2 regions of the Streptosporangium sp. NBC_01755 genome follow, and region 2 is predicted to be linked to the other one. Evidence: riboswitches for the same ligand, from Rfam matches in the RefSeq annotation. Region 2 holds a riboswitch; the other holds the start of a gene.
The links. A riboswitch is a leader RNA that binds a small molecule or an ion and turns the genes downstream of it on or off. The one in region 2 is predicted to bind glycine.
Positions count from the first base shown of each region.

Region 1: it holds a riboswitch for glycine, as region 2 does, so the genes downstream of both, gcvP (aminomethyl-transferring glycine dehydrogenase) here and gcvT (glycine cleavage system aminomethyltransferase GcvT) in region 2, are expected to answer to the same signal.

Region 1 covers NZ_CP109131.1:7,202,441-7,205,836, forward strand. Annotated here, with positions in the region: gene ftsR (transcriptional regulator FtsR) at 1-195, shown strand, start outside; gene OG884_RS33260 (bifunctional nuclease family protein) at 275-745, shown strand; gene OG884_RS33265 (MerR family transcriptional regulator) at 890-1,510, shown strand; glycine riboswitch at 1,526-1,617, shown strand; gene gcvP (aminomethyl-transferring glycine dehydrogenase) at 1,798-3,396, shown strand, end outside.
Region 2 covers NZ_CP109131.1:5,199,741-5,203,136, reverse strand. Annotated here, with positions in the region: gene OG884_RS24810 (3-oxoacyl-ACP reductase) at 1-175, shown strand, start outside; gene OG884_RS24805 (gamma-glutamyl-gamma-aminobutyrate hydrolase family protein) at 295-990, shown strand; glycine riboswitch at 1,069-1,167, shown strand; glycine riboswitch at 1,170-1,254, shown strand; gene gcvT (glycine cleavage system aminomethyltransferase GcvT) at 1,295-2,386, shown strand; gene gcvH (glycine cleavage system protein GcvH) at 2,383-2,772, shown strand; gene OG884_RS24790 (L-serine ammonia-lyase) at 2,843-3,396, shown strand, end outside.

The sequences.
Region 1 (3,396 bases), 2.0 Mb from region 2:
CACCTGCGGGCGGTCAAGGCCGCCGCGGAACGCGAGGCGGGGCTGGTGGAGCAGGCCGTCGCCCCGCTGCTGCGCCGTCGCGGCCCCGGCGCGATCGACCAGGCAGACGAGACGGCGAGGGAGATTTCCGGCCTGATGCTGGAATTGCACGCCTCACTGTTGCGTTCCGGAGTCCGTGGGGCACTGGGCCGGTGAGAGCCTGACCAGGCACTCGTACCTCTACGGGTGTTACGTTGAACAAACCGGTCGGAATCCAGCGAAGACGGAGCAGCCCGTGTTGCAGATGGAGGTCGTGGGCGTTCGAGTTGAGATGCCCTCCAACCAGCCGATCGTCTTGTTGAAAGAGACGCATGGGGAGCGTTACCTACCTATCTGGATCGGCATGACGGAAGCCACGGCGATCGCCATGGCCCAGGCCGAGGAACCACCACCTCGGCCACTCACCCATGACCTGTTCCGGGACGTGCTCGAAGGACTCGGAGTCAGGTTGAGCACTGTCAACATCGTCGCTTTACGCGATGGCATCTTCTTCGCGGATCTCGTGTTCTCGAACGGGGTCGAGGTGAGCGCGCGGCCTTCCGACTCGATCGCCTTGGCACTTCGTACCGGCGCACGTATCTTCGCGAGTGAGGATGTGGTCCGGGAGGCGGGGGTCATCATCCCCGACGACCAGGAGGACGAGGTGGAGAAGTTCAGGGAGTTCCTTGACACGATCACGCCCGAGGACTTCGGCCGCGCGGGGTAGGAATTTCGGTGCATTTACGCTTCACGACGCGCCGGGTGGGGTCGTTGACTGGACTTGGCCCCAGTCCTACGGTGCAAGTGAAACCCGCGGTCATGCGTAAACCCCCAGATCAGGCCGTGGGATGAGAGAAAGCCGGAGGTCCGCGTGGCGGTCAGCAGCGGCGAGGGTAGAAACGCCGACCAGGATGACCCGGAACGGCGCCAGTCGGCACGTCAGCGCGCGGGTGAAGAGGGTCTGCTGTTCGACGGGCAACCGGTGAAAGTGCCCGCCGACATCGGCTACAGGGGGCCGACGGCCTGTTCGGCGGCCGGAATCACCTACCGGCAACTCGACTACTGGGCGCGCACCGGCCTGGTCGAACCCACCGTGAGAGCGGCCCACGGCTCCGGTTCCCAGCGGCTGTACGGCTTCCGTGACATTCTGGTCCTCAAGGTTGTCAAGCGCCTTCTCGACACCGGCGTCTCCCTTCAGCAGATCCGCATCGCCGTGCAGCACCTGCGGGAGCGGGGTGTCAACGATCTGGCCCAGATCACCCTGATGAGCGACGGGGTGAGCGTCTACGAGTGCACCTCGCCCGACGAGGTCATCGATCTGCTCCAGGGTGGCCAGGGAGTCTTCGGTATCGCGCTGGGACGGGTGTGGCAGGAGGTGGAGGGCTCTCTTGCGGATCTTCCCGGCGAACGCGCGGAGTTGGGCGGGGGCCCTTTAGACGATCATCAGGCCGATGAGTTGGCCCGCCGTCGCCGAGTACGACGAACCGGGTAAACTCGGACTCGCCACTGACCCTGTGCGGGAGAGACCCCGGCACGATCGGGGCGCCGAAGGAGCAACCTCCCCGGAATCTCTCAGGCACCCTGTACCGCACGGACGAGGCAACTCTGGAAAGCAGGCGCGCCCGCCAGGTGCGTCTCACCGACGGTGCAAGCCTCCCGGCAAGGGCAGGTGAAGCTCTCAGGTCGCGACCACGTGATGACAGTCGTGATGACAGAGGGGGAGACCCGGCATACGCCCGCGCCCAGCGCCGGTCTCCACCCCGCCCTGAGAGGCTTCCCATGACCGATCTGCCATCGCTCAGCGAGCTCGTCCCCCCGCCGTTCGCGACCCGTCACATCGGACCCGACGACGCCGGCCAGACCCGCATGCTGGAGGCGGTCGGATTCGCCTCCGTCGCCGATCTGGTCGCGGTGGCCGTGCCCGAGGCGATCCGCTCCTTCACCCGGCTGGGCCTGCCCCCGGCGGCGGGGGAGTCCGAGGCTCTCGCCGAGCTGCGGGTCCTCGCCGGGCGCAACACCGTCCTCACCTCGATGATCGGCCTGGGCTACCACGACACGATCACCCCGGGTGTCATCCGCCGCAACCTCCTGGAGAACCCGGGCTGGTACACCGCGTACACGCCCTACCAGCCGGAGATCTCCCAGGGCCGGCTGGAGGCCCTGATCAACTTCCAGACCGTCGTCTCCGACCTGACCGCCCTCGACGTCGCGGGGGCCTCCCTGCTGGACGAGGCCACCGCCGCGGCCGAGGCGATGACCCTGGCCCGCCGCGCGGGCCGCACCCCGTCGAAGGTGTTCGTGGTCGACGCCGACGCGCTGCCGCAGACCAAGGCGGTGCTGCGCACCCGTGCCGAGCCGCTCGGCATAGAGCTGGTCGAGAGCGACTTCACCGGGGGGCTCCCCGAGTGCTTCGGAGTGCTCGTGCAGTACCCCGGCGCCAGCGGCAGGGTCCGCGACTTCCGCGCCATCGCCGACGCCGCCCACGCACGAGGTGCCCAGGTGGTCGCCGCCGCCGACCTGCTCGCCCTCACCCTCCTGGCCGCGCCGGGCGAGCTCGGCGCCGACATCGCGGTCGGCTCCTCGCAGCGCTTCGGCGTCCCCCTCGGCTTCGGCGGCCCCCACGCCGCCTACATGGCGGTCCGCGAAGGTCTCCAGCGCCAGCTGCCCGGCCGCCTGGTCGGCGTCTCCCAGGACGTCGAGGGGCGTCCCGCCTACCGGCTCGCGCTCCAGACCCGCGAGCAGCACATCCGTCGCGAGAAGGCCACCAGCAACATCTGCACCGCGCAGGTGCTGCTCGCCGTGATCGCCGGCATGTACGCCGTCTACCACGGCCCCGAGGGCCTGCGCAGGATCGGCCGCCGCATCCACCGGTACGCCGTCGTGCTCGCCGAGGGCCTGCGCCAGGGCGGCGTCGAGGTGGTACACGACACCTTCTTCGACACCGTGCTCGCCCACGTGCCCGGGCGTGCCGCCGAGGTCGTCGCCGCGGCCCGGGAGAACGGGGTCAACCTGCGCCTGGTCGACGCCGACCACGTGGGCGTCACCTGCGACGAGAGGACCGAGGTCCTCCACCTGGAGCAGGTCCTGGCCGCCTTCGAGGTCAGCGGCACGGTGCTGGCAGACCTGGACGCCGCCGCGCACGACGCGCTGCCCGGCGCGCTGGCGCGCGTCAGCGACTACCTCACCCACCCGGTCTTCCACAGCCACCGCTCCGAGACGGCCATGCTGCGCTACCTGCGCAGGCTCCAGGACAAGGACATCGCGCTGGACCGCTCGATGATCCCGCTGGGCTCCTGCACCATGAAGCTCAACGCGACCACCGAGATGGAGCCGATCACCTGGCCGGAGTTCGCCGGGCTGCACCCGTACGCGCCCGAG
Region 2 (3,396 bases):
GGACCCCGAGCGGGCTCGGCGCCGCCTGGTGCACATCCCGATCGGCCGCTTCGCCGAGGCGACCGAGATCGCCGCCGCGGTGGCGTTCCTCGCCTCGGACGACGCGAGCTTCATCACCGGCTCGGAGTTCCTGGTGGACGGCGGCATCTCGGGCGCCTATGTCACGCCGCTCTGAGCGTTCCCCGACTCTGACCGTTCCCCGGCCGGTTTTGCCCAGGCCATACCTCGGCCCCGATAACGTGCCGGGACGTGGGGTGTCACCCCACATCCCGGCGTCCGCGCGAGAAGGAGACCATGTCCCGTCCCGTCATCGGCATCACCTGCTACGTCGAGCCCGCGAGGTTCACGGTCTGGGAGACGAACACCGCGCTCCTGCCGTACGACTACGTCGACCACGTGGCCCGCGCGGGCGGGCAGCCGGTGATCCTGCCGCCCGCGGGTGACCCCGCGGCGCTCGTGAACCGCCTGGACGGGCTGATCCTGGCCGGCGGCGGGGACGTCGGCCCGGAACGGTACGGGCAGGAGCCGCACGAGCGGACCGGCTACGTCCGGCCGTTCCGCGACGACGCCGAACTGGGACTGGTCCGGGCGGCGCTGGAGCGGGACCTGCCCTTCCTCGGCATCTGCAGGGGCATGCAGATCCTGAACGTCGCCCTTGGCGGCGGCCTCCACCAGCACCTGCCCGACGTGGTGGGCCACCAGGGGCACGCCCCGGCCCCCGGCGGCTACGGCAGGATGCCGGTGCGGCTCGCCCCCGGCAGCCTGACCTCGAAGGTCTTCGGAACCGAGACCGTGGACGTGGCCCACTACCACCATCAGGCCGTTGACCTGCTCGCTGATGGCCTGATCGTGACCGGCCACGCCGAGGACGGCACGGTGGAGGCCGTGGAGGTGGAGGATCATCCGTTCGCCCTCGCCGTCCAGTGGCACCCGGAGACCGACGACGAGTCGGCCCTGTTCGAGGCACTGGTCCGGCACGCCCGCCGCTGAGTGATTCGTGAAGGCCGGTGCGCGCCTGGGGATTTCGCTCGGCCGGTGCGGGCGGTTAGGCTGGCCAGCGACACCGATGAACCCCGCGCGGGAGAGTGTCCTGACATCCAGGCCAGGACCCCTGAAGGAGCAAGCCCTCCCCGCGAACCTCTCAAGGCAAAGGACCGTGCGGGTAGGTGCCTCTGGAAAGCAGGTCCCACGACCTCGCCGAAGGTGAAAGTCCGGTAAAACCCGGATGAAACTCTCAGGCACCAATGACAGAGGGGGAGGATGATCTCATCTGTCCCTTGTCTGAGGTGCGAACATGTCCCGACCTACGCCGCTGCGCGGCGTGCACGAGTCCCTCGGCGCGACGCTGACCGACTTCGCGGGCTGGCTGATGCCGCTCCGCTACGGCAGCGAGTCCGCCGAGCACAACGCGGTCCGCCAGGCGGCGGGCCTGTTCGACCTCTCCCACATGGGGGAGATCCTCGTGACCGGCCCGCAGGCCGCCGAGGCCCTCGACTACGCGCTGGTCGGCCACCTCTCCGCGCTGGCACCCGGCCGCGCCCGCTACACGATGATCGTCGACGCCGGGGGCGGCGTGCTGGACGACCTGATCGTCTACCGGCTGGCCCCCGAAGAGTTCATGGTCGTCGCCAACGCCTCCAACTACCCCCGGGTGGCCGCCGAGCTGATCGAGCGCGCCAAGGACTTCGACGCCGCGGTGCAGGACCGCTCCGAGGAGTACGCGCTGGTCGCGGTCCAGGGACCGCGCTCGGTGGAGATCCTGAGCGCCCTCACCGACGCCGACCTGGACGGGCTCGGGTACTACGCGGGCCTGCCCGCCGTCGTGGCCGGACACGAGGCCCTCGTCGCCCGCACCGGATACACCGGCGAGGACGGCTTCGAGCTGTTCGTCGCGGCCTCGGCGGCGGAGTCCCTCTGGTCCGCCCTCATCGAGGCGGGCGCACCGCATGGGCTGATCCCCGCAGGTCTGTCCGCGCGCGACACCCTCCGCCTGGAGGCGGGCATGCCGCTCTACGGCAACGAGCTCTCGGCGGACCTCACTCCGTTCGACGCCGGGCTCGGCCGTGTGGTGAGGTTTGACAAGCCGGGCGACTTCGTCGGCCGGGCCGCCCTCGAACCGTTCAGGGACGTCCCGCCGGCCCGTCGTCTGGTCGGCCTGGTCGGACGCGGCCGCAGGGTGCCCCGGCACGGGTATCCGGTGGTGGTCGCCGGTGACGGCACGGTCGTCGGGGAGGTCACCAGCGGGGCGCCCTCCCAGACACTGGGCAGGCCCATCGCCATGGCCTACGTGGACAGCGGCCTGTCGTCAGGACTGGCCGTCGACATCCGGGGCAGCCGCGAGCCGGTCGAGGTCGTCGAACTGCCTTTCTACAGGAGGAAAAAATGAGCAGCATTCCCGAGAATCTGCACTACACCAAGGAACACGAGTGGATCGGCGGCGTCGACGACGGCCTGACCCTCACCGTGGGCATCACCGCCTACGCCGCCGAAGCGCTGGGCGACGTGGTCTACGTGCAGGTACCCGAGGTCGGCGCGTCGATCGCCACCGGTGACGCCATCGGCGAGGTCGAGTCGACCAAGTCGGTCAGTGACATCTTCGCGCCGGTCACCGGCGAGGTCGTGGAGGTCAACCAGGCGGTCGTGGACGACCCCTCGCTGGTCAACAGCGACTCATACGGTGACGGCTGGCTGTTCCGGGTACGTCTTGAGGGCTCCGCCGACGACCTGCTGTCGCCGGAGGAGTACACCGCGCTCACCTCGGGTGAGTCATAAGTTCGACGCCTCGCGTCACGGTCACGCGCGTCCCCGGGCACGCGTGACCGTCCACGCTGGAAGGATTCAGATGACGATCAGTGTCTTCGATCTCTTCAAGATCGGAATCGGCCCGTCCAGCTCGCACACCGGCGGCCCGATGGCCGCCGCCCACAAGTTCGCCCGGGGCCTGCACCAGGACGGGCTGCTGGAGAAGACCGTCCGGGTGAGCGCCATCCTGTACGGCTCGCTTGGGCTGACCGGCAAGGGCCACGGCAGCGACAAGGCGGTGCTGCTCGGCCTGTCCGGCGAGAAACCCGAGCTGGTCGACGTCGACACGGTCGACGAGCGGCTGGCCGCCATGCGCGAGTCCGGCACCATCTCCCTGTACGGCTCCCACGAGATCCCCTTCGTCGTCGGCGAGGACCTCGTCTTCGAACGCAAGATCTCGCTCCCCGGCCACCCCAACGGCATGCGCTTCACCGCACTGTCGGAGTCCGGCGAGACGCTACGGGAGAAGGTCTACTACTCGGTGGGCGGCGGCTTCGTCGTCGACGAGAACGCCACCGGCGCCGACCGGATCAAACCCGACGACACGGTCCTGCCGTACCCCTTCACCACGGCCGCGGAACTGCTCGCCCAGTG